4 regions of the Blautia sp. JLR.GB0024 genome follow, and region 4 is predicted to be linked to each of the others. Evidence: riboswitches for the same ligand, from Rfam matches in the RefSeq annotation. Region 4 holds a riboswitch; each other region holds the start of a gene.
What was found. A riboswitch is a leader RNA that binds a small molecule or an ion and turns the genes downstream of it on or off. The one in region 4 is predicted to bind cobalamin.

Region 1: it holds a riboswitch for cobalamin, as region 4 does, so the genes downstream of both, V8Q34_RS05480 (DUF4430 domain-containing protein) here and nikB (nickel ABC transporter permease) in region 4, are expected to answer to the same signal.
Region 2: it holds a riboswitch for cobalamin, as region 4 does, so the genes downstream of both, V8Q34_RS10390 (ABC transporter substrate-binding protein) here and nikB (nickel ABC transporter permease) in region 4, are expected to answer to the same signal.
Region 3: it holds a riboswitch for cobalamin, as region 4 does, so the genes downstream of both, V8Q34_RS04975 (DUF2284 domain-containing protein) here and nikB (nickel ABC transporter permease) in region 4, are expected to answer to the same signal.

Annotation. Positions count from the first base shown of each region.
Region 1 covers NZ_JBANBF010000002.1:298,288-306,407, reverse strand. Annotated here, with positions in the region: gene V8Q34_RS05495 (glutamate synthase-related protein) at 1-1,330, opposite strand, end outside; gene V8Q34_RS05490 (amidohydrolase) at 1,433-2,662, opposite strand; gene V8Q34_RS05485 (hypothetical protein) at 2,745-3,263, opposite strand; gene V8Q34_RS05480 (DUF4430 domain-containing protein) at 3,285-3,686, opposite strand; cobalamin riboswitch at 3,851-4,004, opposite strand; gene V8Q34_RS05475 (four-carbon acid sugar kinase family protein) at 4,171-5,601, opposite strand; gene V8Q34_RS05470 (Gfo/Idh/MocA family protein) at 5,699-6,892, opposite strand; gene V8Q34_RS05465 (sugar phosphate isomerase/epimerase family protein) at 6,933-7,781, opposite strand; gene V8Q34_RS05460 (Gfo/Idh/MocA family protein) at 7,839-8,120, opposite strand, start outside.
Region 2 covers NZ_JBANBF010000003.1:483,965-492,084, forward strand. Annotated here, with positions in the region: gene V8Q34_RS10375 (CGGC domain-containing protein) at 1-138, opposite strand, end outside; gene V8Q34_RS10380 (ABC transporter ATP-binding protein) at 155-910, opposite strand; gene V8Q34_RS10385 (FecCD family ABC transporter permease) at 907-1,989, opposite strand; gene V8Q34_RS10390 (ABC transporter substrate-binding protein) at 2,005-3,189, opposite strand; cobalamin riboswitch at 3,358-3,561, opposite strand; gene V8Q34_RS10395 (hypothetical protein) at 3,608-4,036, opposite strand; gene V8Q34_RS10400 (cupin domain-containing protein) at 4,033-4,434, opposite strand; gene V8Q34_RS10405 (GNAT family N-acetyltransferase) at 4,729-5,223, shown strand; gene V8Q34_RS10410 (DUF6434 domain-containing protein) at 5,248-5,817, shown strand; gene V8Q34_RS10415 (hypothetical protein) at 5,872-6,492, opposite strand; gene V8Q34_RS10420 (RNA polymerase sigma factor) at 6,473-6,943, opposite strand; gene V8Q34_RS10425 (BCCT family transporter) at 7,137-8,120, opposite strand, start outside.
Region 3 covers NZ_JBANBF010000002.1:167,615-175,734, reverse strand. Annotated here, with positions in the region: gene V8Q34_RS04985 (uroporphyrinogen decarboxylase family protein) at 1-52, opposite strand, end outside; gene V8Q34_RS04980 (LacI family DNA-binding transcriptional regulator) at 227-1,255, opposite strand; gene V8Q34_RS04975 (DUF2284 domain-containing protein) at 1,520-2,101, opposite strand; cobalamin riboswitch at 2,500-2,703, opposite strand; gene V8Q34_RS04970 (UDP-N-acetylglucosamine 1-carboxyvinyltransferase) at 2,803-4,095, opposite strand; gene V8Q34_RS04965 (shikimate kinase) at 4,347-4,853, opposite strand; gene V8Q34_RS04960 (flavin reductase family protein) at 4,850-5,434, opposite strand; gene V8Q34_RS04955 (glycoside hydrolase family 31 protein) at 5,459-6,967, opposite strand; gene V8Q34_RS04950 (putative manganese-dependent inorganic diphosphatase) at 6,999-8,120, opposite strand, start outside.
Region 4 covers NZ_JBANBF010000004.1:443,489-451,608, reverse strand. Annotated here, with positions in the region: gene V8Q34_RS12975 (hypothetical protein) at 1-155, opposite strand, end outside; gene V8Q34_RS12970 (LysR family transcriptional regulator) at 280-1,182, opposite strand; gene V8Q34_RS12965 (oligopeptide/dipeptide ABC transporter ATP-binding protein) at 1,233-2,192, opposite strand; gene V8Q34_RS12960 (ABC transporter ATP-binding protein) at 2,182-2,970, opposite strand; gene V8Q34_RS12955 (ABC transporter substrate-binding protein) at 2,981-4,600, opposite strand; gene nikC (nickel transporter permease) at 4,621-5,445, opposite strand; gene nikB (nickel ABC transporter permease) at 5,447-6,385, opposite strand; cobalamin riboswitch at 6,573-6,752, opposite strand; tRNA gene V8Q34_RS12940 (tRNA-Tyr) at 6,949-7,030, shown strand; tRNA gene V8Q34_RS12935 (tRNA-Leu) at 7,066-7,151, shown strand; gene V8Q34_RS12930 (AraC family transcriptional regulator) at 7,564-8,120, shown strand, end outside.

The DNA.
Region 1 (8,120 bases), on a different contig from region 4:
TCATCTCATGGACATCTTTATGCCCTGTGATACGGGCAAATGTTTTCAGTTCTTCCCTGCTGCAGTTTAAAAAGTTCGCCGTTCTTTTGGCTGCCGCGTCCACCTTCAGGCGCTTTCTGAGTTCCGGGTCCTGGGTAGCCGCGCCTACCGGACACTGGCCCGAGCCGCAGATACGGTACTGCTGACAGGCTGCCGCTATCAGAGCCGCAGATGCAACAGCAACGGCATCCGCACCCATGGCAATAGCTTTTGCGAAATCCGAGGACACCCGCAGACCGCCTGTAATGACAAGGTCAATCTCCGCACCTATGCTGTCCAGATATTTTCTGGCTCTGTGAAGCGCATAAATAGTCGGCACGCTGGTGGAATCCCGCACCAGTTTTGGGCTTGCTCCCGTGGCACCGCCCCTGCCGTCAATGGTAATAAAATCAGGCGCTGCAAACACACAGTATTCCAGATCCTTTTCGATCCTGCCTGCCGCGATCTTGATCCCTATGGGACGCCCGCCGGAGGCCATTCTGAGCTGGTCCACCAGTTCCTTTAAATCCTCTTTTGTATTGACATCGGGGAATTTGGACGGACTGATCACATCCTGTCCGAGGGGTTTGTTTCTGATGGCTGCAATCTCAGGTGTCACCTTTTCTCCAGGCAAATGGCCGCCCATTCCCGGCTTTGTACCCTGCCCGATTTTAATTTCGATGGCATCCGCTGTGGAAAGATTTTCAGGTGTAACACTGTAACGGTTGGGGACGTATTCAAATATGTACTTGTACGCAGCCGCTTTTTCCTCCGGAAGGATTCCTCCCTCCCCGCTGCACATGGCGGTTTTTGCCATAGCACTGCCCTTTGCAAGAGCTGTCTTCATCTCCTTTGACATAGCGCCGAATGACATATGTGATATGTAGACCGGCATGTGCAGGACCATTGGTTTCTCAGCATGTTTCCCTATCACCGTAGTGGTGCTGACCGGGTCGTGCTCCATAAGAGGCGGCGGATTGAGCTGGGCACCCAGTATCAGGATGTCATCCCAATTGGGCATTTTCATCTGTGTGCCCATGGCCTCTATGATCGGCTTTCCTGTGACCGCCATCTGATGGATCTCTGCCATATAGCGGCAGGAGGGATCACGGCGCACATACTCCGGCGGATAATCAAGCGCATTTTCCGTTCCCGGCTCTTCCGGCGCCGGTGCCTTCTTCTCTTCCTCCTCTATACGCACAAATACGGAAGCCGGCTGTTTACATACAGGACACTGTTTTAGGTCCTCAAACTTTTTACTTTCTGTCTCTTCAAAAATATACCCGCATACACTACATTTGTATTTTGCCACACTTACATCCTCCTTTGTACCTGCGGCTCTGCAGGAAGGACCTGCAGTCCGCACTGCCTGCTGAATAGTTACCTTTATCTTACCACAGCATTTCAAAGAATTCTACTCATTCTCTCCTGCCGCCGTTTTTTGTGCGTCCTTTCGGCTGCCTCCCGGTACAAATTCAGAATTTTCCTCATCTTTCATGCCGTTATAGATGATCTCACCGTCAATTATGGTATAAAGGGTCTTCGTGAAAACCTCCATGGGATTTCCCGTAAATATGGCAATATCTGCGTCTTTTCCGGCCTCTAGACTTCCCACACGCTGCTCTACGCGGCATATTTTGGCGGGATTGATGGTAATGGCCTTCAGCCCTTCCTCCATGGGAAGCCCCTCCTTCACCGCCAGCCCGGCACACAGGGGCAGATATTGGATCAGCGCCACAGGGTGGTCTGTGGTCACTGCAATGAGCACCCCTGCCTCTGCCAGGATCTTATTGGTCTTGAAATTCATATTCTGCACTTCCAGTTTGGAGCGCGAGGTTAAATCCGTGCCCACGATCACCGGGAACCCGGATGCCTTTACCTCATCCACGATTAGATGTGCCTCTGTGCCGTGGTCTATGGTTATATCTATATTAAATTCCTTTGCAATGCGGATGGCGGTCAGTATGTCGTCCGCCCTGTGCGCATGGACCTTCATAGGGATCACACGCTGGAGCACAGGCATCCACGGTTCCTTCTCAAAGTCCTCCCTGTCAAGCCGGCCCCGTTCCTTGTCCTTCTGGTATTGCACTGCCTCCAAAAGTGTCCTGCGCAGAAGAGCTGCCTCCCCCATTCTGGTAGCCGGGCAATTTCCCTGCTCCCCGTAAGTAGTTTTTGGATTTTCCCCCAGTGCTGCTTTCATGGCTGCCGGGTTCAGTATCGCCATATTGTCCACACATCTGCCCTGGGTCTTCATAAACACAAACTGGCCGCCCACTACATTGGAGCTTCCCGGCCCGGTCATCACAGAGGTGATTCCTGCCTTGATCGCGTCATGAAATGCCGGGTCCATGGCATTAACAGCATCAATCGCCCGCAGTGCCGGCGTCACCGGGTTTGTCAGTTCATTGCAGTCATCCCCGATGGCACCCCATTTTTCCTCAGAGATTCCGATATGGGCATGTGCCTCGATCAGCCCCGGCAGCACCCAGGCACCATCCACATCCAGAACCTCTTCCCCCTTCTGCCTTTTATCCAGTGAGGACATGGTTCCCACCTCTGTGATCACCTTGCCCTCTGTTCTTATATATCCGCAGTCTACCGGTTTTCCGGTCATGGTAAATATTTTCCCATTAATTATCAGCATAAAATTCCCTCCTTTGCAGATACCTGACTTCTTTAGTATCCGCAGAGGAGGGCTTTCATATTCTTCTGCTGTTTCATTACTTTTATCTTATTTGCGGGCTTGAAGGCACATGCACCTGCTGTACATTTTCAAGCTTTTTCAAAATATAATACATCGGCTTATATAAGACCAGACAGACCACCACATTGCCGATGCAGTGCAGCACATCGAAATGCAGCCCTGAGATCCAATAGGCCAGACCACCGCCCACACCGCCTGATACAAAATACGGCAGCGCACACAGAAATCCAAAGGCCAGCCCATAGGCGCCGGCGATTATACTCCAGACCAACGGCGATTCACTCTTAACTACAAGTACGATCAATGCGAGAATGCTCCACACATACAGATAGTTGAACCACCAGATCCCGAACCCGTAGAAGACGCCTTCCAGCAGGGCAAACGCGTAGATAATAAAGAAAACCTTCTTTTTGTACACCTGTGTATACAGAATCACCAGCAATGTCACCACTTCAATATTGGGAAGAAAAGCCATACACACCTGTCCCAGAAACAAAATGGCTGTCAGCATTGCCATAATAACAAGAGACCTTGTTTTCATTGGTATTTCGCATCCTTTCAATCAATACCCCTCAGTCAGGGTCAGTTCAAAAGTATCCCCGTCCTCTATAGGCGTCTGGTCCGCTGATGTATTCACCTGTTCTCCGCCCTTTGTCAGGCACCACCACTGCTGTTTGGAATCGTCTGCTTTCTCACCGTCCACAGATGTCATGAAAAGCCCGTACTGGCCTTCCTCACCTTCCACCAGATTCTCAGCCTGGATCACCGCTCCAAGATATGCCTCGTCAGTCGCATAACTGAACTCCTTCTCACTGCCGTCTCCGTGTACTACTTTTACTGTGACGGTTTTGTCACCCTCCGCTCCTTTCGGCATGAAATTTTTGTAAACCAGGAGCAGGACTGCGCATACGACGACCAGCGCTATGGCTCCTATGATTACTTTTTTGCTGTTGTTCTTTTTCATGTTGTTCTCCTTTGCCTTTTGTAGAATCTGCTGCCGCACCCAGCACCCGCTGCCGGTATGAATAAAGTGCACTAAAAAAACAGACTCGCTTCTATATACGGGCCTGTCACGGAATCATTATGATGAATCTGTAATCAATCCGGAATGCACGGCTTTGTACGGAAGCTCCATTCCATCCGGCGGCAGGTATCCTGGCTTTGGAATACTATATTCCTTCACAGCGACCACATCGCTCAGGATTTTCACCTGATTCCCCTGTCGGCAGATTGTCATGTTCAACGGCCAAATATTCTCTGCACCGTTTATATTAGTTTTATCTTATCATACTGAGTGCTAATCGTCAAACTACTTTACTCAAACTTTGCACATAGATTGTAAAAGTTCAGCCTTCCGCTGTCCCGTGAAGTGCTGCCTTGCAATTACAAGGCAATCCCGAGACAGCCACGCGCCAGGCTGCGGTCTTTGCAGTCTGTGTATATGATTTCTATTTCTGTCCGTATTCCAAAATTTTCACTACCCGCAGCAAATCCCCATCCTCCCCTACATTCCCCGGAAAGATCACATAGGGAAGTCCCGGAAATCTGCTCTCCTCTCCGGTCACCCACACCGGTATCCCGGGAAGAATCTGTCCCGGTACAAAAGCTTTCCTTACATTCAGCGCTTTGGTTCCGATATTGCTGGATGTGATCCCCCCTTTTGCCACCAAATATTTCGGTCTCACGCTGAGAGATGCCACGATTTCGGTCACAGCATCCGCTATCCGTACAGACAGTCTGAGGTTCTCTTCTCTGTCTCCGGAGAGCGCATGGATCACTCTGCGGCTGGTATAGACCACCACACTTTTCCCTGAGGCCAGTATTCTGCTGCATTCTTCACTGATCCTTTGGCACTCACTTATAAGCATTACTTCATGGGCGGCTGTCTCAGCATGAAACTCCAGAAAGGACAGTTCCTTACACTTTTTCAGCTCATTCAACTGCCTGGTGGTCTTATCTACATGAGAACCTATCACTATCAGACCTCCGTACCCCTTTTTTTCAACATGCAGTTCCCGGGACGTCAGCATAGGTTTCTCCGTAATGCCTCCCAGTATCTGCACTGCGGAGGCGGCTGTCCGCAGCAAAAACCGTTTTTCTCTTTTCCATGCCGCCCAAAAAGCCACGGCAAACACCTTCAGATCACCGTAACAGGCTGCATTCACAACAACCCTGCCAAAATCCTGTACCCCCATAAGCTTTTCGGTTATTTCATCCACCTTCCCCTCTCTCAATTCATTCAGAGAGATGGAAAGTACAGACTCTTTTCTCACCCTGCCGCAGCTTTTTTCCTCCACCCATTCTTTCAGGTCAGAGCTGCGATAACCAAACGTAGCATCCCTGGCAAATTCGGTATCTCCTGCCGGAATCAATTTTCCTTCCCTGTTTTTCACATAGTGAATATCACGAATCGTAAATCGTCCGCCTTCTTCAAAAAAAGGACAGAGTATCTCCCCGTCCACCCTTAGTCCCTTCTGTTCTAATCCCTCTCTGAGCGCATCCGTCTCCGCGGGATAATGACCTCTCAGGGTTGAATCACCCCTGCTCACCAACAGAAAATCCCTGCCGGTCTCCTCAGACACCTCCATTACATTCGCTGCAATTTCCCTCTGTATCGTGACCGACCTTTCCTGCCCCATACTACGGGAATTTGTCAGAATATAAAATACCCTTTCATCCCCGGCAAATCCCTGTCGGATACTCTCTTTATCCCAATGTGTGTACACGTAAACCCCGTGTACGGTCTGAATCCCCGTGGGATCATCATCCAGGACCACAATCTTGACGCCGGCCTCCTCCACTGCTTCTCTGTATCCCTGCTCTTCTTCCCCAAGGAAATCACTGTCCGGAAATATATCTTTATCTTTTATATCAATCATGCATCTTCTCCCTTCTGCATTATCCCATATCCGCTGCCTGATTATGTTAAAAGAGGCGGGACTCTATTCGCTCCACGCCTCTTTCTCTTCTCTCATTCTAATAGGTATCCAGACACGCCTCAGCCGCTGTCCCGTAAATGAATCCCTGGGGAATCATTGCCGGCTGTTCCGGTTTTGTGGTCATGTGATACATTTTCTCCTCTTTACAGCTTATGCCGATCCCATCAATGATCTCAATGGCATGAAGCCCCAGCTCCGCACTGCAGCGGTGCGCCCTGTTATTCCGGATGGCCCATGCCATATCCGCCACACCGATTCCACGGAAACTATCTCTCCAGGTTCTCTCTTCTCCAGACATGTCAGCTGTCTCAGGGGTAAACTGCCCGTATCCATGAGTCAGAGGCATGGATGCTGTCTCCTCCCCTCTCTGTCCTCTGGCCAGGAGTACCGGGCCATAGAAGTAGTTGGGATCCTGGAGGATCAGTGTACCTTCCGTTCCGTAGATCTCCAGACGGGCTGTCTGCTCTCTGTGGCTGTCACTGATGGCAGTAAAAGTGCCATAGCAGCCATTATAAAAGTCCAGCGCTCCGGTTAAGGATGTAGGGAATTTCATATCAAAAGGCTTGTTGTATCCCGGATTTCTGGGATTGCGCTGCATATCCTGCTCATGGAAGGCCTTTGACAATCCGTTTACCCTGGCTACGGGCCCCAGCAGGTGGATCAGTGCATGGAGGTAATAGCATCCCATATCATAGGGCAGACTTCCCCCCGCCGTGAACACAAAGGGCAGGTTGGGATGGTTCTCATCCTGGGTCAGATTATAGCACCTTGCCACCATAGCCTGGGCGTTCACCGGCTCCCCGATCAATCCCTTGTCGATCAAGTTCCTGGCTGTCTGAAGACCGCCTCCCAGGAAAGTGTCCGGGGCCTGTCCGATGCGCAGCCCTTTGCTCTTTGCCAGGTCATAAAGCTCCTTTGCTGAGACAAAATCTGTGGACATCATTTTTTCGGAAAATACATGCTTTCCTGCCTCCAGCGCCTTTTTGGTAATCTCATAATGAGACAGGGGATAGGTCAGGTTCACTACGATCTCAATGTCCGGATCTTCCATGATTTCATCCACAGTCATCTGGCGGATGTGGAACTGCTCCGCACGTCTTTTGCTTCTCTCCTCCACCACATCGGCAATCCCAACCACCTCTGTGATGTGAAATGTTTCCGTCATATTTTTCAGATATGTATAACTGATCCCACCGGCGCCAATCACACCGACCTTTACTCTATCGACCATTGTCAGTCCCCCTTCTTTCTCTGTATGCGTCTGTCACTTATCATTCAAAGACAACGCCTTTATATTTCTTCAAAGCCCTGATTCCAAACTCCGCAGCTTTCATCATATCTTCTCTGTAAGCACTATTGGCGCTGCTCAGTTCGATAAATCCGTATTCCACATCGCAGTACCGGGCTGCTGCATCCAGAACAGACTGGATATCCATCACACCTGTGCCGATATCTGTAGCCACGTCAATGTTGTATTTTCCCATGAATGCCCCGTCTATCACCGGGTTTTTGGGGACACTGTCAAAGAAACTCCTGTGTTCCATATACTTGGGATGGAAATCATCCACGTGCAGCATTTTTACTCTGTCTCCAAACTGCTTCAGTATCTCCACAGGCTCCTCACCGCCCCTGTACACCCACATGGTGTCAATCTCAAAATTTACATATTCCGGGTCTGTATTCTCCACCAGAATCTCCAGCGCAGATTTTCCCTCAAACTTCTGGAACTCATGGGCATGGTTGTGGTAAATGTACCGGATGCCGTTTTCCTTGCAGAGCTTTCCGGTCTTATTGTACTCTTCACAGCGCTTCAGCACATCCTCGCTGCTCCTGAAAAAGTCTGACGCCAATACCAGATAATCCCCGCCTATGATGTGGAGTATGTCAATCTCTCTGTGAATATCATCACTGATATTGAAATGTTTGGACGGATGACAGATGCCCAGATCATCCATCATCTTTTTAAGCTCTGAAAGCTCTGGTTTCAGCTCCGGCGTAAACATAGTTCCCGCTGACTCCAGATACCGGTATCCATAGCCAGCCAGTTTTTTTAAAGTTCCATAGGTATCACTCAAAAATAGGTCCGTCACGGAACACGCCTGTAGTCCACCTTTTATCACTATAATCCCTCCTAATTTCACTGTGTGGCGGCCCGGCAGTTATCTGCCTTAGCACCCCTATTCCATTTCTCTTATAAAATCCTCGGGGAGCCGCTCCATCATGTCAAATGTTGTCTGTATCTCATAGGGCTTTCCTGTGGCAATGGCAATATTGAATCCGTCCAGCAGTTCTGTTACATGGCAGGCAAAATCCCCGTTTGCCCTTGCCGGCCTGCCCTCCCGGATTGCCTCTATCATCTCGCACAGACCCAGTCCCCTGTTCTCGGCAGGAGATTCAAAGAGCAGCGGGACTTCCTTTTTATAGGCATTGGAATTGCTGGTTTTATCCCTGGAGATCTT
Region 2 (8,120 bases), on a different contig from region 4:
CGTCATAAATGCCGCCAGTTCTGTATCCGCTGCATATCCTTTGAAAAAATCTTTACGATGATTAAATGCCTTCAGGCATCCGGCACCTGTACAGACATTATTGGCATGGATACAGGTCAAAATTCCTATCTTCTCCATATCTTTCTCTTACCGCCTATGTAAATAAAATGTGCATCTGTCCCCTGCTGTCCTCCACAACCTCACTCTCCACCTGGTAAATCTCTTTGATCAGTTTCCTGGTCAGTACTTCTCTGGGCGCTCCCTCTGCCGCGATTATTCCATCTTTCAGGACATAGATCCTGTCACAGAACATGGCTGCGATGTTCAGATCATGGATTGCGGAGATCACCGTCACATTCAGATTTTTCACAATTTTTAGAAGCTGTAGCTGATGGGTAATATCCAGATGGTTGGTGGGCTCATCCAGCACCAGGCAGGGTGTCTGCTGGGCCAGCGCTCTGGCAAGGATCACTCTCTGCTGCTCCCCGCCTGAGAGTGTGGAAAAGCTTCTGTCTGCAAAACGTTCCATTCCCACCGTGCACAGCGCATTGTCCACAATGGCATAATCCCGGGCATTATTCCGTTCTATTGCTTTTTTATGGGGAGAACGTCCCATGAGAACTACCTCCCGGACAGAAAAGTCAAAGTTATAATAATTATGCTGGGCGACTACTGCCATTTTCTTTGCCGAGCTTCTGTAGCTCATATCCTGAAGCGGACTGCCGTCCAGCATAACACAGCCGTCATTTGGTTTTAAGATTCGGTAAATACATTTCAAAAGCGTGGACTTACCGCTTCCGTTCGGGCCGATCAATCCTACAAACTCTTTATCCTCTGCTCCAATGGACACGCTTTTTAAGATTTCTTCTGCGCCATAGGACAGACGGATATTATCAGCGGATACCTTCATGATTTACCACCTCCAAATCCATAGGAACGCTTCATCATCAGATAGATAAAGCACGGTGCGCCAATCATGGATACCAGGATCCCTATGGGCAGCTCCGCATTTTTCAGCAGCACTCTGCACAGCACATCCGCCCAAATCAGGAAAATGCCGCCCACCAAAGCGCACAGGGGAATCAGACGTTTATGGTCTGTACCGAAAATCATGCGGACCGCATGGGGGATGATCAGTCCCACAAAACCAATGGTTCCCGAAGCATACACCGCAAACCCCACCATAAGGGAAGCCATAACCATATATCTGTTTCTGACTCTCCGTAAATCCGTCCCCAGGGTGATTGAGACTTCATCTCCCAAAAGCATCAGATTCAAATTCCTGAACTGGGACCAGAAAATCAAGGTACCTAATATCATAACAGGAAGCGTAACTGTCACCTTGCTCCAGTTTGCATTTGACAGACTTCCCATGGTCCAGAATAAAATCTCTGTATTTGCGTTTGTGTTGTTTTCCAAATAAATCGCAAAATTTGAAAAAGCGGCGCATACCGCACTCACAGCCATACCTGCCAGAATCAGCTTTCCCGCATTGGAGGGCCCTCCTGTACCTGCAATAAATAAAACAGCAAATGATGTGACCATTGCTCCTAAAAATGCCATGACTCCCACGGAATTTGCCCCGAACACATATCCGACACCAAACAGGACCGCAAGTGTCGCTCCCAGAGATGCACCCGATGAAATGCCCAGGACATAGGGGTCCGCATGCGGATTTTTCACAACTGCCTGCATGACAACACCGCAGACCGAAAGCCCGATTCCCACTGTCAGAGCAACGACTACCCTTGGAAAACGGATGACCCAGACCACATCATGCACGGCACCGCTTGAAAATGCAGAAAACCTGTCAATGTGAAAAAGCTCATATAACACCACACTGTACACTTCCCTGACGGAAATATCCGCATTTCCAAATGTAATAGAAGCCAGAACTGAAAATACTAAAAGAAAAAGCAGTCCTGCCAAAATGAAAATGTATACTTGAAAGGGAAGCTTTTTCTGCTTCCCCTGCTTTGTTCCTGTCATCGCCTGCTATCCCTCTTATTCTTCCAGACCCAGCTCAATGTCCGGATAAAGTCCTTCCGCAAATGTGACAATACCATCCTTGGTACGTGTCGCGCTCGCATACATTTCACTCAGCATAATAGGGATCACCCTGCCGTTTTTCACTGCGTCCAGGCTTGCATAGGCCTCATCCTTCAGGATCTTATCAAGATTCTCCTGTTTTACCTGTTCCGGGTCATCACCGGAATACGGCATATATACTACAAAAATCACATCCGGATCAGCGGAAACAATATCTTCCCTGCCGACACTGGAGGCATCCGGGTTAACCAGTTCACCGCCCAGCTTTGTCACCATATCACCGCCCAGGCTTCCTGCCCCGTAATTGGTGATAGGATCCATAAATTCTACGATCATGGCTGTCGGACGCTCCGTTATATCGGCTGTCTTACTCTCCACCTTGGAAATTGTATCTTTCATGTCACTGACAATCGCTTCTGCCTTGTCCTGTACGTCGAAGATTTTACCCATATTTAAGATATCGGTATATTCATTCTCCAGTGTTCTTTTATACGATTCTCCGTCTTTCTTGGAACGTGTGTTGGTATTTATATAGATATTGACACCTTTATCAACCCAACCTTTTGCGTCTCCCAGTGTAGTCTCACCAAAATAGGAACCCCATGAAAAAATCATATCCGGTTCCAGCATAGTCACTGTCTCCAGGGACGGCGCAAACTCATCCAGATAGTTTGTCTTTGAAAATGCAGCCTTCTGCTCATCCGGCACCTCATTATCCAGGCCGGCAGTGCCAACAAGCCGGTCCTCCAGCCCCAGTGCCAGCATGGTCTCCACACTTCCCTGGTATACGGCAAGAGCTTTCTCCGGTGCTTTTTCATAGGTGGTCTGCAGCTCAGAACCGTCTGTGCCGTAGGTAGTGATCGTCAGCGGATACTCGGTCTTCTTTGCAGATGTCTCCTCTGTATTTGTATCATCTGCATCTGTTTCTCCTGTCTTGTCCTTGTCTGTGCCATCTGCAGCAGCCTGACCCTTATCTGTCTCATCTGCGGCTGCCCGGTTCTCTTCCTTGATGCTTGAAGCATCCTTTCGCTCGGAATCTCCGCTGTTATTTCCATCTGAGCCGCAAGCCGCTGTTCCCAGCATCATTCCTGCTGCCAGCAAAACTGCCAGCATTTTCTTTGCAATTTGTTTTTTCTTCATGTTTTTTCTCCTTTTCTCTGTTGTAGATAATGGGAGAACATTTTAACGCGGAACATGATTCTGGTTTTTTCATCACTGCAAATAAAAAATGCCTGCTAAAAAGCAAGCACCAGAAAGCACATTTCCCTGCAGGAAATGCACTCCAGATGTTACTTTCCTCGGAAGCTCCATCTCATCCCATATTGAGCAGGTTTCCTGACTTGAGGATCAACGCCTTAATTTCACCTTCTCACAGCATATGCCGCAATGGTACTGCGAAATCAGACTTCCCTCTTACAGTGACCGGATCGCTCAGGATTCTCACCTGATTCCCTTTTACCCACCGGAATACTTCTATAAATTCCGGCAGTCACTCAATCTGTTATTCCATTATCCGAACTTAGCTTACCACAAACCACTGTTTATTTCAACAATCCTTTTATTTTATACTTCCGAGCGCCACGCCAAGGGCGAGTCCTATGGCAATGCCTGTACCCAGGTTTCCGAATATGGTTTGTCCAAAAACCACACCGAAAATAATCCCCATGCTGATACCCATAGCCAAACGCCGGCCCTTTTCGCTTTCCTCCGATTCATTGCCGTTAGTCTTTTTCGTATCATTGTCGGGGAACTTTTCCGAATCATTGCCGGGTTCCTCTTCCGGTTCATTGCCGGGTTCCTCTTCCGGTTCATTGCCGGGTTCCTCTTCCGGTTCATTGCCGGGTTCCTCTTCCGGTTCATTGCCGGGTTCCTCTTCCGGTTCATTGTCGGGCGTCCCTTTTGGCTCGTTATTTTTCTCCTCTTCCGGCCTGCTGCCGGAATCAGCTTTCGCATGATTGCCGGTCCGGCTTCTTTCTTCATCCTTCATATTTCTTCTGCCTCCTCAGCAAGCTTCTTATCTTTTTTTATCTGTTCCCTTTTATCCACTCCATCCGGAACAAAACGAAAGACAACAAACTCCGCGTTCTCCTCCGTGTCATTCTGAAATGTATGAATCGAATTTTGCACCCGCACAATCTCTTTTTCCTTTGCCCGGGATGTTCGGACTTTCCCCTCTTCCTTCCACTTACAGGTCAGAATTCCTTTTGTCACTACCAGGATTTCCTCTATTTCCGAATGGTAATGCCACTCCTGAACCGCCCCTGCCGGAAGACTGTTCAGATGGATTTCGTATTCCGGATAGATGAAATAATCCACTGCTGTGCGGTTCTCCTTCACTGCGTGTATCCCTTTCCCCTGGCGGTCTATTTCCAGTCTTTCTCTCATATTATCCCCTCTCCCCTTTCACTCTGTCCATTCTGCAATTTTTAAAGCCGACGGAAGCGTCACTGCGGACAGCAGGAATCTGTCACTTGTTTTGATTATACAGGATTCCCTGCTTATTGACAATGCAACTCCTCAGAGTTTCCATTTACACCTGTCCTCAATCTATGATAGACTTATCCATATCAGGCAGAATACTATCTGCGCTCCCCGGATTTCTCCGTAATGGAGATTCGGGAAACATTTCAAAGGAACCGGCAGAATAGTTCCGCCAAAATACAAATCACAGGAGTGCTTATGAAACTGGAAACGAAACGATTAACCATCCTCCCCCTTACCCCCGCCCAGCTTGCATTATGGACAGACCGTATCCCGCAGTTGGAGAAAGAACTTGACTGCTCCTATCAGGCCGAACCCATGGAGGGCATATTTAAGGAAATTGTATCCTCACAGCTTCTCGCGTGTAAAAAAAATCCCGCACATTATATGTGGTACACCTTCTGGTTTCTGATCCGAAAATCTGACCGGACTGTTGTAGGCTCTGCAAGCTTCAAAGATATTCCCGATGAAAAGGGTGAAGTGGAGATCGGTTACGGCCTTGGAAAGGCCTTTGAACATAACGGATATATGACGGAAGCTGTGAAAGCTCTGTGCCGGTGGGCACTTGGTCAGGACGGAGTACAGCATGTGACCGCAGAAACAGACCCGGAGGGTTCTGCCTCTCAGAACATATTGAAAACATGCGGTTTCACAGAGTTTAAAAGAGATGAAACGATATGGTGGCGTCTATAGAATTGATATGTCAGGAGAAGAAAAATGAGTGACAGACCTGTTTTAAACAAGCATCTGGACGGAGATACTTTCCGCAGTTATTACTATCTGAAAGAGGAGTTAACCGCGTTCTGCCGTCAGAACGGCATACCAGCGTCAGGCGGAAAACTGGAGCTGACTGACCGGATCGCGCACTTTCTGGACACAGGAGAAATTTCTGCTGCTTCCAAAAAGCCAAAAACAAAACCCGTGTACACAGAAATAACGGAAGATACCCTCATTGAACCAAATTTTGTCTGCTCTGAAGTACACCGGGCATTTTTCCAATCCAGAATCGGCAGCGGCTTCACCTTTCTGGTCCCCTTTCAGAAATGGCTGAAAACCAATACGGGAAAAACGTATCAGCAGGCCATTGAAGCTTACTTTCAGATACAGCAGGATAAGAAAAAAGGCAGAACAGCCATTAACCGCCAGTTTGAATACAACACCTATATCCGAGACTTTTATGCGGAAAATACCGGCAAATCATTGGAGGATGCTATTAAATGCTGGAAATATAAAAAAAGCCTTCCGGGCCACAACCGTTATGAAAAATCAGACCTGAATATTTTATAGTATAAAACAGCCGTGCGGCAGCGATTGTCTTCCAATACTGCACGGCTGCCGCTCTTACTTTTCTTCCAGCAATTCCACGCTGCACACATTTTCTCTTTGCTCTAATGAAAGTGTAATATCCTCCTTCTGTCCACCCTTGCTGCTCACTCTTATTTTCAGCACAGATTTATTTGTTTTCGGCAGATGTATGATTTCACCATTTTCATCTGACAATTTACCGTTCAGTACCCCATCCGGCAGCCAGTAAATTGTATTACTGTTTTGAAAGACATTTTCCGGATATATATGCTCTCCGGTTTCTATTGTATAAAAAGCTTCCGCTTCCCCAGTATCCAAAGTCAGCATATATCCCATTCCCAGAGGCGTAAACTGTTTTTTCAGAATTACACTCTCGCCTGTTTTTAATCTCACTTTACCGGAAATACCCGAAGCATACACAAGAACATTCGGGGGACTTACCATAACCGCTGTGATTGCTGTGATTAAAAACACTAAGACAATGGCTGCTGCCCTGTAATACCATTTTCTTTGTTTTCTCCTCTTTTCCTCCAGCCCGGAATAACATGCAGACATAACTTTTACTCTTTCTGCCTCTGAAAATACAATATCCTCAGCCAGAGGTGCCAGCCTTTCAAAATCCACGTTCCCGTAACCTTTATTCCCTGTTCTGTTCATACCTATCCCTCAACCTTTTCCGCGCTCTTTCCAGCCTTTTCTTCACAGCTCCTTCTGAAATCCCCAAAAATCCGGAAATTTCTCTGCAGGAATATCCCTCTATGTAATATAAGATAAGCGGTTCCTTGTCCTTTTCCTTCAGTTCAAGGAGTGCATTCATTAACCCAATATCCTCTGCACTGTGAGGACAGGAGGTCAAATCCTCATAAGTGGTTGTGGGGTGCATTCTGCGAAACCGCAGCATGTTTTTGCAGATATTGATATTGACCCGAATCAGCCAGGCTTTTTCATGCTCTTCATCCCCAAAACATCTATCTGCAGATAAATATCTGATAAAGGTATCCTGTACAGCGTCATTGGCATCCTGTTCATTACAGAGCATTAATACTGAAATTTTATATAACATCTGGCTGTATTTGAGAAACAGATGCTGTAAACGACTTTCTTCCATATCTATTTTATAACTCCTTTATCCATAACACACCACAGCTATACCTTTGGTGACATACTGCCCTGAAAAACATTTTGCAGATACACAAAGGAGGCTGCACCCCGCCAAAGCGGGTACAGCCTCCTTTGTATGTCATGCGTGAATCCAAATTCATTTGGAGCCGCAGTTTGCGGAGGATGCGGCTATGGTTATATCATAGCGAATCTTCTTCCGTTTTACAAGCCACCCCAGGGGATATTTTTTCTATTTCAGGGGAATCTGCTTTCTCCTGGGGCTCATTTTCGGCATTTTCAGCCTTTTTTCTTTTATCTTCCCCGGTAAGCATCTTCTTTACTGAAATGATCAATAAGATCAACACCGCGATCAGCGGCAGCCCTGTGAGTACGGAAATGGTCTTCACTGCCTCCAGTCCGCCGATCAGCATAAGGCCGATTGACAGAAGACAGAACAAAATCGCCCAGAATATTCTGTTCCATCTGGCAGGCTCCTCATCTCCTTTCAGTCTCTTCATGGTTGTCCCGGCCAATACATAGGCACAGGAATCAATGGTTGTGGCAAGATACACAAAACAGACAAGACACAGGAATATCATCATAAGCTTAGGCATTGGCAGAGTCTGCAGAATCGCTACAATGGCAGCGCTCTGTCCTTCACTCTGCAGAATGGACGCAAGATCCACTCTGCCTGTTTCCTGCAGAAATAAAGAGTATCCTCCGAATATCATAAAGCTTACACAGCAGCCCAGAGATCCCCATATCAGTTGTCCCCACACGACATTCCGAATGGTTCGCCCTCTGGAAATACGTCCCACAAACATTCCCATCATAGGCATAAAGGCCAGCCACCAACCCCAGTAGAAAACTGTCCATTCCTGCGTAAACTTTCCGCTTCCGAAGGGGTCTGTGTATGTACTCATCTTCACAAAATCCGAAGCGTACAGCCCCAGCGAATTCACTTCCATCTTAAAAATATCTGTTGTCGGCCCCACAAAAAGCACAATTGCCATAAAGATAAATGCCATCACAACATTTATGTTGCTGAGTTTTTGGATTCCTTTATCCAGGCCCAGATATACGGAGGTTCCGAATATGCAGACCCAGATGATCAATACTATGATACGCACAACAAAATCATAGTTCTGCGGGATACCGAATACTTCCCGGATGATCACGGAAAG
Region 3 (8,120 bases), on a different contig from region 4:
CCGGCTCAATATGATTCAGTGTCTGATTCAGCCTTTCTCTGCTGGTTGCCATTTTTCTTCCTCCTCCAATGTAGTTCATCAAAGAATTTTACTATCTCGAGTTTCATAAAACCCTTTGAAATTTATTAGTAAAAGCATACGCTTAAAACTAATCTTTTCTTTCGTGTCCGTGCACGATAAAGGTTAAATTTTTTCTCTTTACCCTTGATCGGATAAAGAGAATTTTTCATAAGTTATATTTTGTTGCTATAAATATATGCGTCTTTATTGTAGATTCCTTTGGTTTTGTGCCATATAAAAGATAACGCCCTAAAATTTCAACTCCCAGAAATCCCTGCCTGAAGGGCTCCTGACAAATGGTGGCTGAGACAACACCGGATTTCAAATTTTCCCGCACAATATCCGTAAGGTCATACGTTACTATACGGAGCTTTCTTCCGCAGTCCGACTCACGGACGGCCTTTATACCACCCTCCACACCTGCTGATGCAAAACAGATCGTAGTCAGTTCAGGCTTCTCTTTCAGCAGCGCTTTCACCTGTTCATATGATTTCTGGTCATCGTCGTCATTCTCAATAACTGCTTCCACTGTTATATTACTGTAATCCCTTTTCAGAGTTTTCTTTATTCCCCTGAGACGCTGCTCCTGTGCCATGACCATACTGGAACCGATGATCAGGGCGACATGTTCCTCGAATCCATTGCTCATCATACCCAGCAGTTCACCTGCCACACATCCGCTGGTTATATAATCGCACCCCACATACGCAAGATGTTTTACACTGGATATGTCTGTATTTATAGTTACTACCGGTATATTTGCGTCTTCCAATTCCTGGATCTTATGTGCCACATTTTGGGAATTAACCGGAGTTATTACAAGACCAGATATTTTTTCTGCCAGAAGTCCATCTATTTCTTTTAGTAAAAGGTCTGCGTCAAACCCTTTAATCTTTCTGACAATATTCTGTATTCCAAAGTGCCCCATTTCCTCCAGTGCGTTGTTGACACCATTGATAACATCATTAAAAAAGGGATTGCCTTCCGAACAAAGGATTACTCCTATTGTCTTGGTATACTTTTTATTTGCCAGTGTTCTGGCTGCCATATCGGGCTTATACCCCAGCTCATCTGCTATTTTTATGATTCTTTCCGCTACCTGCGGATTTACACCCGGTCTGTGATTTAAGGCCCGGTCCACTGTCCCTCTTGATACATTCGCTGCTTCTGCGACTTCTCGGATTGTAACTTTCATGGTTTCTCCTACGCCGTGTCCGTGCACGTTTGATAATTGTATTATAATCTATACAATCGCTTTTGGCAATTGTCTATAATATGCGAAATTTGTCATTAAATTTTGTGAATATTTACCAACTTTTGAGATTGGTCTGTCTCGATCAGCAGATATGATACAAACCTTACAAAAAATGGTACTCCATTTACGAAGTACCATCTAAAATTCATGTAATTATGAGCCCGGACTGCTCCGTATCTAATCTTCTCTGTAATCCGTTATTCTTTATTTTTTATCAAAGAGATACATACTAAAAAACGAAACCACATCCCCATTCCACTGCATATCCATATTGCAGTGTTTCGCCATTTTCGCCGCATCTATACAGTACGCAGACAGACAGGAAAAGCGATTCTGCTCCTGCACGCATGGTTTTCCTTCCGGCATATTACATACGTCGCACAGGTTGCAGGGTCCGCACATGATGAACATACCGTCCTCATCCAGTCCTTTTCTCTTGAGTTCTTCTACTGTGCGCAGTGTCATCCGGGTGTGTATCTTCTTGATCTGTTTTGTCTCCGCATCATCAAAGATGTTGTTAACCGGGGTTCTGGACTGGAAAACTACCGCCTGGCGGTACCGCATGACTCTGTTCTGCATCTCCTCCGGGGTTCCGCAGTAGGGTGGACATCCATAGTTATTGCCATAATTTCCACAGTCGTTCTGTTCGCAGAACCTGCGGAACTCATGTTCAAATTCCAAATCTTCCGTGTTCATCACGGCGGCTTTTGCAAACCCCGCTTCCTCAGCTGCTGCAATCAAGTCTTGTTCCCGCATATTACCGATTCTCCCTTCTGATCCCTTCATTCCGGTTTTGCTCCAAAACAGCCAAACGATATAACCTGGCCTGTGGTCATTTTCCTAAGCCGTATTTCCGCACCGGGGCAGTGCTGTCTGCGTTCATTTCCCATTGAAGCAAAAAAGCTGCTGTCAGGCAGTAATCCCACAGCAGCCGTATACACTATTTTTTCCTGCAGGAGGCCCATAGGCCGATTCGTGTCAGACCAATCCATGATTATTGAGATTACCCAATAATCTATACATTTGGGGTGCGGAGGAAATGTATAGATACACGATCGTCCCCGGTGACCCCCTGCTTTTATGGATGCATAAATTCCTCACACAGGTTCCTGTTTCGTTCACGTTCCAGGCAGGCATTCCATATCAAATATCATAATGGATAGGAAACTTTCTTCGGAAGTTTCAACCTTTTACTTATCCAAGCAGGTTTCCTGACTCGCAGATCTCCGTTCAGCGCTCCTTCTCATATAATTTCTTATACAATGGCTCATTGCGCTTCGCTCCCTGCTCACAGTGACCGGATCGTCCAGGTTTTTCACCTGATTCCCTTTTCACCGGAATTTTTTAAGAGGGCAAAACTGAATCCCGGTGCACTCGGTAAGCTGATATGGAATTTATACACATGATTACCTTAGCACAGCATCCGATATCTGTCAATTATATTTTCCCGCATGAAAAAGGCTGGCTAAAAAAGCCAGCCTATGGATTCATCCTACACGAAGCTGAAATTTCTGTATATCCTTTTCACTGGAAACCTTCTCAATCTCTGCTCCCAGGCATCTTAATTTCTCTTCAAAACGCTCATATCCTCTCTGGATATAAACAATATCGTCCACAATGGTGATTCCCTCTGCCGCAAGCCCTGCAATGACAAGAGCCGCTCCCGCGCGCAAATCGGGCGCACTTACCCTGGCACCGGTCAGTTTGTGTACGCCGTCAATAATGGCTGTATTGCCCTCCACCTTGATGCTGGCTCCCATACGGGAGAGCTCGTCCGCGTATTTGAAACGGTTCTCGAAAATGGACTCCGTCACAATGCTTGTCCCCTCCGCCAGTGTCAGTGCCACAGTAAACTGGGGCTGCATGTCTGTGGGATAGCCCGGATAGGGCATGGTTTTTACATGGGTGCGTTTCAGGCGTTTGGAGGCTACTACGCGTACCGCGTCGTCAAATTCCTCCACCTCACATCCGATCTCCTCTAATTTGGCTGTGGTCGCCTCAAGATGCTTCGGAATCACGTTCTTCACCATGACATCCCCCATGGTAGCTGCCGCCGCGCACATGAAAGTACCCGCCTCGATCTGATCCGGAATGATGGAATAACTGGTTCCGTGAAGCTTCTCCACGCCTTTGATACGGATAACATCCGTACCGGCGCCTTTGATGTTGGCTCCCATACTGTTCAGGAAGTTGGCTACATCCACCACATGAGGCTCTCTGGCCGCATTCTCGATGGTGGTATTGCCCTCTGCCATGGCGGCTGCCATCATGATATTGATGGTCGCACCTACAGACACCATGTCCAGGAAGATATGCTTTCCTGTCAGCCTCTCCGCTTTGGCGACAACTGCGCCGTGCAGAATATCAACGGACGCACCAAGAGCCCGGAAACCTTTCAGATGCTGGTCAATGGGCCTGCTTCCGATGTTGCAGCCTCCGGGAAGAGGAACTTCCGCTGTCTTGTATTTTCCAAGCAATGCGCCCAGAAGATAGTAGGACGCTCTGATTTTCTTGATATATTCGTATTCCACGCTGATGTTGGCTATGGTGGAACCTGTGATCTTCACCTCTGTGGGACTGATTCTCTCAACAGATGCGCCGATTTCCCTGATTGCCTCTAATAAAACATTGATGTCACGTACGTCCGGTAAGTTCTCGATGTAAACCATTTCATCCGTCATGATTGCCGCCGCAAGGATGGCCAGTGCCGCATTCTTCGCGCCGCCGATCTCCACTTCGCCGACTAACGGGTTACCGCCTTTGATAACATATTGTTCCATATTCACACCTCTATATTTTATTTATGCTCCCCGCCGGTATACTCGGTACCAGAAAACATAATCTCGTCTACAAATTTACTTTTCTTTTTCATCTGATCGGATAAAAGACAGACTTTCCGGCAGGTTCATGATTTGTCTTCCTGCTAAGATAGTCTACGACTTAAATATTATATTATAACAGATAAAGCAATTTGTAAACAAAAATTAATATTTTCATTTTTTATTCATAAACCGACATTTTTTATTCTCTGTCACTGTTTCAGTCTTTCTACAATTTTCTGTAAAGTTTCCTCCACATCCAGATTTTTCTCATCAACTGTGATATCCGCATACTTTTCGTACAGCGGTATGCGCTCATCGTAGAGTCCTCTCAGGTCCTGACCCTCCTTCAGGACAACACCGCGTCCCTTCAAATTACTGAGGCGTTTGTCCAGGGTATCGTAATCCAGTTTCAGATAGACGATCTGTCCTGTCTCTGATAGATGTTCCATGGCCCGGCTGCAGTACACCACGCTCCCCCCTGTGGCGATAACAGCCTTTTTGGCATCTTTGGCAACCTGTACATTGGCATCTTCCTCTGCTCTGAGGAATCCTTCCAGCCCGTCCTGGGCAATGATCTCACTTAACAGCCGGTTCTCCCTCTCCTGGATCACCAGGTCTGCATCTATGAACTGGTATCCCAGTACCTTTGCCAGAATGACTCCAACCGTACTTTTACCCACACCGGGCATTCCGATCAATACTATGTTTCTTTTCATTTTCTGCTTTTCTTCTTTCTGCGCTTCTTAACACTGTATCCGAAGGTTCCCAGCTTTTTCCCGAGGCTGTAATACTCTCCGTGGGAATAGACAATGGGATTGGCAAGAGCCAGGTCAAATTTCCCCTTCTCATTCATGTATTCTTTGTCCACATGTACGGCCAGCACATCCGCAAGGAACATGCTGTGGCTTCCGTACTCCGTGATCTCCTTCACACGGCACTCTATGGAGACCGGTGACTCTTTTATCATCGGGGCACCCACATGGGAAGCCTCCTCTCTGGTGAGATGGGCCATTTTAAACTTGTCCACATCCCTGCCGGATTTTACCCCGCAGTAATCTGTGGCATATGCCAGCTTTTCCGTGGTCAGATTTATGACAAACTCTCTGGTACTGCAGAGCATTTTATAGGAATAGCGCTCCGGCCTTACGGAAATGGATACCATGGGCGGATTGGTGCAGACCGTCCCGGCCCATGCCACGGTAATGATATTGTCATGCCCTTCTTCATCCGCCACCGTCACCATCACGGCTGGCAGCGGGTAAAGCATGTTTCCGGGCTTCCATTCTATTTTAGACATTTTGTTTCCTTTCTTCAAAGGTTTTTATTCGCATTTTTCGAGCACAATCGGCTCTCCGTCCTCCGGAGTAAGCTCCATGAGGGTTCCTTCACTCTGGATCACGGTGCCGCGAAAACACCATTTTCCCTTTGGCACAGCCACATTTCTGGATGTTCTGCCTTTTTCACAGATAGGTGCCACCAGAATATCTTCTCCCAGCATGAACTGGTCATTGACCCTCTCGTATCCGCCCTCAGGAAACTCATATGCCATATACCGCGCGATGGGTTCCCCTGTCCGCGCAGCATGGTGGGCAAGCTCCAGAATCCTGGCAGCATAGCGTTCCCTCAGTTTCACACTCTTTAATATCCTGTCATAGCTTTCCCTGCCAAGCACTCTCCAGGGCGCTGCGGAGAACTGCATAACGGGCAGGAGACAGGCAATCTCACTGTGCCGGTTGAACAGTTCCTGGTCCAGATTGCCGCTGTTTTCCTGGAAATTCACGTATTCACCGCCGCCGATCATATCCGGACTGCCAAAGGGATGTCCTGTGATCTCCTGCATGAGGGTGTCGGGCAGCAGCGCCCGGATGCCCTCCTCGCCCCAGTTGTGGGGCTTGTCACAGAGTCTCTGCATCAGGGACATTCCCCCTGCCTTAAAGGCCATACGCAGCTCGTTGAACGGGAATTTCTCCGCGTAAGCGCACCAGAGGCGTGCCATCTCATTGGACGTGACACCGCCGGCAGTGACCATGTCGTCAGGATAATAGAGCACGTCCGCCCCATCGAACTTAAAACCATCCACGCCAATGGCTCTCAGGGCCTGAAGCTGCTCATCCAGCCAGTTTACAGCCGTCGGATTCGACAGATCCAGGGCAGCGGACCAGCCATTCCACCACTCTGTGATGAGAGGCATTCCGTCAGGATTTTTAATGAGAATATCCATAGCCTTTGCCTGACGGTACTGCAGGGTGTCCGGAGTAATGTAGGGACAGATCCAGAGCATGACAAAAAAGCCTTTGCTGTGAAGTGTCTTCAGCATTTCCTCCGCATGGGGAAATTTTTCCCGGCTGAAAACCCATTTCCCATAGTAGTCAGACCAGCCGTCATCAATCATGAGCACACCTGCAGGCATGCCGTTTTCCAGAATCTGATCCGCGTAACGAAGAATATCCTCTTCATTCTGCCAGAATGTAAGCTCTATCCATGAATTGTAGACCGGATTTTTGAAAAATTCATCACTCAGGGTGTTTTCCCGGAAAGGAAAATGTTCTCTGCAGGCGGCCAGATACGCGCCTTTTAGGTTTACATAACCTTCTCTCAGTTCCACATTCCGGTCAATTGTAATGTTTCCGCCGCCAAAATGCAGCAGAAAGCCCTCCTCACACCAGATGTAGCGGCCCTTTGTGGATACAAAGAAGGGTACTGCCTGATTTGTACTGTCATTTCTCCGCAGATCGATCTCTGCTTCACTGGAGGCATCGTAGGGCTGCGCACAGGAGCCGTATACATATCCGCCGTACCAGTATTCATTTTCTAAAATTGGAAATACCATATCTTCCTCCCGTATAAGACCCCGCAGAGTCCTAGTTATTATTCTGCTGCAGCGTACCGATAAAGGCCGGGATAAGCTGCTTCTTCCTGGAAACAACTCCCTGAAGGATATAGCCGCCCTCCTCCTCTTTCACACCAAAGGCATCCTCCACCAGTTTCCCGCTTCCGTCCCCGTAACAGATGATCTCTGAGGATTCGTCCAGTATGTTGGTAAGCATGATGAATACCATAGTGATCCCGTTCTTGCCGCATTCCTTTTTCATAAACGGAATCAGGCGTTTCTTCAGATCCTTCAGCTCCTCCTCATTCATGGAGCTGATCTGACCCACGCCGAAGTTGGTGTCATCTGCGGTAAAGCGTTTGAAATCCTGATAGAATATGCCTTCTGTGGTCTTTCCTTTCAGATTGCTTCCCGCTGTGAACATTTCTTTTGCAAATTCTTCTATATTTACACCGGCAATAAGGGCCAGCGCCCCTGCTGCCATCTTGTCCATATGGGTGCAGGTGGGCGAACGGAACATAAGCGTATCGGAAATGATGGCCGCGCAGAGAAGCCCTGCAATGTTCGGCTGTATTTCCATGGCTTTCTCCGTATATATCTGATACATAATGGTGGCAGTGCATCCCACCGGCTGATTTCTGAACATGATGGGCGAAATGGTTTCCAGTGATCCCAGTCTGTGGTGGTCAATGATCTCCAGGATATCGGCTGCATCAATATTATCCACTGCCTGAGTCTTCTCATTGTGGTCCACCAGGATCAGTTCTTTCTTCTTCATGCCCAGCAGGTTTCGTCTGGACACGGTTCCGATGTATTTTCCATGCTTGTTCACCACAGGGAAAGCCCTGTGTCTGTTCTTAACCATCACATCCTTGATATCGTCCGTAAAGTCGTCGGTCTGAAAGGTTATCAGATTGTCCTTCTTCATAATGTGTTTTACGGGTATACTCTGGTTGATGAGTCTTGCCACTGTAAAAGTATCCAGGGGAGAGCGGATGATCACACAGTCATTTTTCACGGCTGCATCCTTGATATTATCCGCCACCTCAGCACTGTTGCAGACAATGACGCAGCTCACGTTCTCGCGGATGGCACACAGATGGTCCTCGTGTCTGTCACCCAGGATCACCAGGTCGTCCTCCTCCAGAAATTC
Region 4 (8,120 bases):
GCGGAGGCCAAAACACAGACCGCTCCCAGAATAAAAAACGGTACCCCGATAAAAGTGCAGAACAGCGCTATGCACGGATGTCTCCGTGCAAAACGGGCTGCTGTTGTGTCAAACCGATATTCTGCTCTTCGGATCGTCTCCCTGATATATTTCATAACTGTCCCTCCTATGGCATTTATCCTACCACCCGCCGTATTAAAACGGTAAAAGTGATATACAGATGAAATAAAAATGCCATAAAAGAGTTCTCTGCAAAACGGCTTTGATGCCCGGAAACCTTTATTCCAACCCTTCTTTCACATATTCAATATATCTCCTGCTGCACCCCCCAAGCTCCCTGCCGGCACGTTTAATATATCCGCAGCACACTTTCACCCTGCAGTCCTCCAGCTCGATTCTGTGTATCCTGCTGTCTCTGTGCAGTCTGGAGTCCATCAGACAACTGATATTCCCCAAATCTGTTTTCAGCAGAAGCTGGGTCATGGCATGGTCACTGCACACCTCCACACCTCTGTAGAAAAACTGGGAATCCACCAGCTTTTCCTTCAGATTGCCGGGATGCTGAAACAGGGGAATCCCCTCTTCCAGGTTCTGGACAAAGCGTATCTTCTGCAGTTCCGCTTTTGTTACACTTTTCCTGTCATAATAGGGATTGCCGGGGCCTGCGAACAATACAAGCCTTGTCTCCTTTAACATATGGAATTCCAGATGCCTCTGCTCCAGCATACGGTCAACCGCATTTTTCTGAAATTCCGAGACAAAGACAAATCCCAGTTCTGCACGGCGGTGTGTCACCTGATGCAGCACCATTTCCAGGGTACCTTCCAGATATCTGGCCTGCAGGTTCTGTTCCCGCCTGTAAAATTCCGCAAACAGACCGGCCAGAAGGTTGCTTGGCATGGAGGAAAGACAGAACACTTCTGACTTAACGCTTGTCTGCACCTGCTGGATCACCTGCATGTCTTTTAAAATCCTGCGCGCCTGTTCATAGACCAGTTCCCCCTCCACGGTCATCTCCACACCCTTCTTACTCCGCCTAAGAAGACGGACCCCCAGGCTTTTCTCCATCTTGCCGATCGTCATGCTCACATGCGGCTGTGTTGTATAGAGCATCTCCGCCGCCTTGCTGATCGAACCGGTATCCACGCTCACCACAAAATACTGCAGTTGTTTCATCTCCATTCCTGAACCCCTGTCTTCTCTCTTGTCAGATAAGAAATATCTGCTTTCTTTTATCCAAAGCGGTGGCAGGCTGCCTGGTGACCCGGCCTGATTTCCCGAAGCTTTGGCTTCTCTGTTCTGCACCTGCTGCCGCAGAAACTGCATCTGCTCTGAAACGGACATCCCTCCAAAACGTCAAGAGGACTTGGGACCTCCCCTTCAATGCTCCTGATCTCACAGTTCTGCTCCATATGTATGGAAAACAGCGAGCCCAGCAGCGCCTGCGTATAGGGATGCACTGCCCTGGTCCGCACTGCCTCCCCCGGTATCACTTCCACAATATGCCCCAGGTACATCACAGCGATCTGATGGGCAAATGCCTGTATCAGCGCAATATCATGACAGATAAATACAATACTGATATCCTTCTCCTTCTGGAGCTTTACCAGAAGTTCGATGATCGTCTTCTGTATGGATACGTCAAGAGCCGAAGTGGCCTCGTCGCACACCAGCACCTCAGGCTCCAGGGAAAGTGCTCTGGCTATCCCCACCCTCTGCCGCTGTCCCCCGCTCATACTGTGGGGATATCTGTATAAAAAGTCCTCGGAGAGCTCCACCATCCCAAGCAGCTCCTTTGCCTTCTTCTCTTTCTCACTCTTCTTCAGCCGTTTAAAATTCATGAGCGGCTCTGTCAGGATATCTATGATCTTCATCTTGGGATTAAAAGAAGCCAGCGGGTCCTGAAACACCATCTGCATGTTCTGGCGGTTCAGCCGTTTTTCCTTTTCCGGCAGATGTACAATGTCCCTGCCGTGGCATAGGATCTCACCGCTGGTAGGGGCGTCCATCTGGATCAGCATCCGCACAAGGGTGGATTTTCCGCAGCCGCTCTCCCCCACAATCCCCAGGGTCTTTCCTTTGTACACATTCAGACTGATGTCACTGCAGGCAGTCAGTACCTTTTTTCCCGGCGCGGAAAACTGTTTTACAATATGGTTTGCCTTTAACACAACATCCGATTCATGAAACAAAACGTTCACCCTCCATTTCCGGAACAGCCTGCAAAAGACTTTTGGTATAATCACTGACCGGATGATTCATCACCTCATCCCGGGTACCCTGATCCACCACTTTGCCGTTCTGCATGACAACCAGCTTATCCGCCATATAGGCAGCTACGCCAAGGTTATGTGTCACGATAATAATCCCTGTCTCGTATCTGTCTCTCAGCTCCATCATCTGCCGCACGATCTGCGCCTGTGTGGTCACATCCAAAGCGCTGGTGGGCTCGTCAGCCAACAGAAGCTGAGGCTGAAATGTCATGGCCATGGCGATTCCCACTCTCTGGCGCATACCGCCGCTCAACTGGTGGGGATAGCTCTTCATAATGTTTTCCGCGTCGGCCAGACGCATCTTCTTCAGCATTTCTGCAGCCTTGTTCCAGGCCTGCGGTCTGGTAACTCTGCTGTGGGTACAGATATACTCCACATACTGTTTTCCGATCTTCCGAATGGGGTTGAGGGTTCCGCCGCAGTCCTGGAAGATCATGGACATTCTGGTTCCTCTCAGATTTCGCCACTCCTCCCCGGATTTCTGTGTGAGTGCCTCCCCTTGGAAATATATCTCACCGGCGCTTATATATCCCGAACCGGGGAGCGCTCCCAGCACTGCCCGGATCACCGTTGTCTTGCCGCTGCCGCTCTCACCTACTATGCTGACAATCTCGCCTTTTTTCATGGAAAGCTGAAAACTCTCCACTGTGGGCTCCTGCTTTCCGTAACGGACTGTCAAATCCTTGATCTCAAGCATATCCTCTCCTCTATTCAGCCAGGGAAATGTCCTTGGTCAGCCAATAATAATCCATGGGATACATCTTCACCCCTGTCACACTTTTTGATGAAAACAGATAGGTGGTTTCATAGCCGAAGAACACCGTTGCCGCGTCATCCATGATGAGCTGCTGTATCTGCATGATCAGATTCTTTCTTGTATCCTCATTAAATTCTGTGACAAGCTGGTCCAGAAGCTCATCCACCTGCGGATTGCTGTATCCCATCTGGTTGGAGGATGAGGTGCTGTACCAGTTCTCACGGAGATATTTTTCCGGGTCACCGGTGTTTGCCACCAGGACATTCCAGATGAGCATGTCAAATTCTCCGGAATCTCTCATGTCAAGCAGAGTCTCATAGCTGACTGTATTCAATTTTACATTGATTCCGATATCCTTCAGGCTCGCCTGTGCTGCCTGCGCGTAGACATTGAGCTCCTCGCGGCTTGTATATATGACAAAATTCAGCTCCAGTTTTTCTCCGGAAGGTGTCTCCACAAATCCATCCTCGTCTGTATCCTTGTAACCTGCTTCCTCCAGAAGCGCTTTCGCGCCGTCCGGGTCATATGCGTTTTCATCCTTCAGCTCATCGAAGCCAAAATCAAGTGTGGGGGGAACCGGAGCTTTTCCCGCTGTGGCTCCGCCTTCCAGCAGGGTATCACAGTAAGTTTCCTTATCCAGCCCTCTGATGACCGCCTGGCGCAGTGCTTTATCACCAAGCACGCCATTCTGGTTCATAAAGGCATAGGTGGACCGCAGGGACTCTAACTGCTGTATATTATATTCCCCGCTGTCCTCAAAATCTGCCAGATTCTCCGTCTTCAGATTGTACGCGATCTGCACTTCATCTGTCTGCAGGGCCATGGAACGCGTTGTCTGGTCATCTATGCACTTAAGCGTCACCTTGTCAAGAGGCACTTCCCCATCCCAGTAATATTCGTTGCGGACTACAACGCAGGAATCTGTGGGGCTGAAAGATTCCACTGCGTAAGGTCCGGTACAGATGGGACCTTCCATGGCAAAGGCGTCCGTATCCGCCTGGGTATCCACAATGAGGAACAGCGGGTCTGCCAGACTTCCCGGCAGGATGGCCACCGGCTCTTTTGTCTTGATAAGCAGGTTCTGTCCGTCCACCTCCATGGATGCAGGCTCAAAGAAGGAGACTGCCCTGTCGCTGAGCTCAAAGGTACGTTCCAAGGATGCTTTCACAAGCTCTGGTGTCATGTCATCCCCATTAGAGAACTTGACTCCCTCACGAATCTTAAACGTCCAGGTGAGCTGGTCCTCGCTGATCTCCCAACTCTCTGCCAGGCAGGGCACGATCTCGCCGTTTTCATCAAAACGCACCAGCGTCTCCCCGACTCCGTATCTGGACACCACCCAGCTGAAATACTGCTCTGTAGGCTCCAGAGTATCCGCAAAGCTTGTAACGCCTATGGTGATCTCACCGCCGTCTCCGCCTGTTTTATCTAAGGCGGAGTTCTCCCCGGAAGCTGCCGTATCCTCTGTATCCGCCTTTTCCCCGGCGCTGTTTCCGCAGCCTGCCAGCAATCCCGCTGCAAGACTTCCCGCCAGCAGGGCACACATGATTTTTCTGTAAAATTGATCCATATCTCTTTTCTCCTTCTGTTTTACTCTTGTTTTGGGTCCAGGATATCCCGGATACTGTCGCCCAGCATATTGAAGACGACCACAACGACTACAATGGCAATGCCGGGATAGATCATCAGCCAGGGGGCTTTGGATATGTAGGTTCTGCCCTCATTGAGCATCAGCCCCCATTCCGGGGTGGGCGCCTGCGCCCCGAATCCCAAAAAGGACAGGGATGCCAACTCCAGCATCATGGTCCCAATATCTGTGGCTGCTGTCACCACCATGGTTGTGATCATGTTGGGGATCACATATTTCATAATTATGCTGCCCCTTTTCGTTCCTGTTACAACAGCCGCATCAATATACAGGTTCTGTTTGATCTTCAGGACCATACTGCGGGCAAGTCTGGCATATTTTGTCCAGCTCACAGCCGAGATGGCAATAACGGCATTTACCATATTTGGCCCCAGAAGACCTGCTATGGCGATTGCCAGCACCAGACCGGGAAAGGAGATCATCATATCCGCAATCCGCATGATCACAGCGTCCACAGCTCCGCCAAAATATCCCGCCAGAATTCCAAGAGCAGTCCCCACCACAAAGATGACCGCCACCAGACACAGCGTCATGGTCAGGGATGACCTGGTTCCGTATATAACTCTGGAGAGCACGTCCCTCCCCAGCTTGTCAGTTCCCCAGACATAAGTGCTCCCCGGCTCCTTTAGAGAATCACTCATCACAGCATCATAGGGGTCCCGCGGAGCGATCCAGGGTGCAAAGACAGCTATTGCCGCAATTGCCAGGGCCAGAAGAAGAAAGACGGTAAACTGTTTGTTGTTCTTCAAAAATCTTAATACCTTCAAATCACCGCTCCTCCTTTAATCTGGGATCCAGACGGGTATAGGAAAGGTCAACCAGCAGATTGATTCCCATGTAGAGCAGTGCGATCCACAGCACATAGCCCTGTACCAGGGGATAATCCCTGCAGGAAATGGCTTTTACCGCCATACTGCCCATGCCCGGCCAGTTGTAAATGATCTCCACCACTGCGGTTCCTCCCAGAAGACTTCCCAGGGAAAGACCCAGCAGGGTCACCAGCGGCAGCATGGCATTTGGCAGCACATGCTTCCACAGAATTGTTCGCTCCCTGATTCCCCGCATGCGGGCACCCGTCACATAATCCTGGTTCAGTTCCTCCAGAACAGCTATCCTCACCTGTCTTGTGTATTTTGCGGACATGGCAATAGCCAAAGTCACGGCGGGAAGGATCAGGGATTTGAAATCCGTGCTTCCCCCGGAAACGGTTACCCACCGCAGCGTCACACCGAATATACTCAGAAGGATCAGTCCGATCCAGAAATTCGGAACCGATACTCCAAGGAAGGTCAGCGCCCGCACCAGATAGTCCACCCATTTATTCCGGTAGACTGCTGATAAGATTCCCAGCGGAACGGATATCAGCACCATGATGACCAGAGAAGCCAGCGCCAGTTCCAGTGTGGGCCAGAAACAGGATACCAGTTTGTCCACCACGGGAACCTTCATAGAATAAGAAGTTCCCATATCTCCGGTCATCACTCCCTTCAGCCAGGTTCCGTACTGCACCAGAAACGGTTTGTCGAGTCCCAGTTCAGCCCTTGTCTTTTCCAGAAGTTCTGGCGTGGGCACATTGCCGCACTCTGTTAACATGATCTCCGCCGGATCCCCCGGCGACAGATAGGTGAGTCCAAATGTAAAAAAACTGATTCCCATCAGTACGATCACAATCTGGACCAGCCTTCTGCCTGTGTTTTTCTTGTTCAACCTTTTCACCTCCATTGTTATTAACAGCTCTGAGATATCTGCGGTCCGCATCGCTGCCGGATGCAGTCGCGTTCCTTCTGCGCATCAAAAAAGGACAGCCCGATACACAGACTGTCCCTAACTCTCAAAATTTACCTAAAAATGCAGAATCCTGCCCTTATTTCAAGAGTTCCCATCAGCCGTGCGAAACATCTTAAAGATATAAGCAGTTCTCCTGACTTCAGTTCAGCGCACCCGGATACCTTCCCGGACTTCTGTCCAGTGGCATAACATCTGAGCGCTCCCTGTCACAGTGGCGGGACCGTACCGGACTTGCACCGGTTTCTCTTTTCATGCTGCAATAGCAACTTATATCCTGTATGATCAATCTCTAAGTCTTTATTATACTTGAATATTTATGGATTGCAACTCTTTATACATCACAATTTGTTATAGATAAAAATTTCCCATCCATTATCTATCCGCTTCATTTCAAATAAATACCGAAAAAGCCCTTGCAATCTGGAAAAAATCTGTTATAATAATATCTTGTCAGAGAGAACTGACATATCTAAATAAAACATGGACGGTTTCCCGAGTGGCCAAAGGGGACAGACTGTAAATCTGCTGCAAATTGCTTCGGTGGTTCGAATCCACCACCGTCCATTTTATCGGATAGGTTCGCCTATCCGATATCTTTTGCCGCAGTGGCGGAACTGGCAGACGCCCGGGACTTAAAATCCCGTGGGTAGTGATACCCGTACCGGTTCGATTCCGGTCTGCGGCAGTAATCAGGAAAGGCTTAAACAAGTAATTGTTTGAGTCTTTTTTGTGTTGTATAACTGCCGCAACAGTGACTACAGAGAAGTTACCTATAGTTGCGTACTATATCAAAGCCATTACTGTATGAATTTCATATCCACACCATTTGCATAGAGCAGTGTGGCACAACTATAGTGTAGATCGTGGATTCTGATACGCTTTAGCCCCGTTTCCTTTGTGCCTGTGTCCGTCTCCCGGATACCGCACCAGCAGAACATGGCTCAGGTAAGCGTAGTTCGTTAAATATTAATAATATATATGTTCCAGATATTTTTTCTATGGTATGATATAAATATAGAATTATACAATACTCGGCTTAAAATGTTGCGACAGCAATTTATATATTGAGTATACTTTGTTTGAAGGGAGGGAGATTTTTGGATTTATTAACCCGTATGGATTTGGCACTCGCGTATGTGGAGAATAACCTGACAGGTGAGATCGATCAAGAAGTGCTGGCACGAATTGCCTGTTGTTCAATTTATAACTTCTCTCGGATGTTTTCATTTATTACCGATATTTCGCTAACGGAATACATTCGCAGAAGGAGGCTGACGATGGCAGCAATGGAACTGCAGCAAGGTGGCAATATCAAAGTGATTGATCTCGCTTTAAAGTATGGTTACGATTCGCCGGTTTCATTTTCACGTGCGTTTCGAACACTCCACGGGGTTACACCGACGGAAGCGCGCGCTGGTGGTGTAACACTTAAAGCATACCCAAGAATTTCTTTCCAAATTTCAGTCAAAGGAGAGAAAAGAATGGATTATCGCATTGAAAACAAAGAGGCATTTCAGGTTTTTGGCTACGAGGGTATTTTTAATACAGATGGAATAGGTGTGAATGCAGATATTCTGCATGATAACGCTGTACACCCAAACAATCCTCATGAGCTTTGGAATCAAAATTACGTGAACGGTGCATATGAAAAACT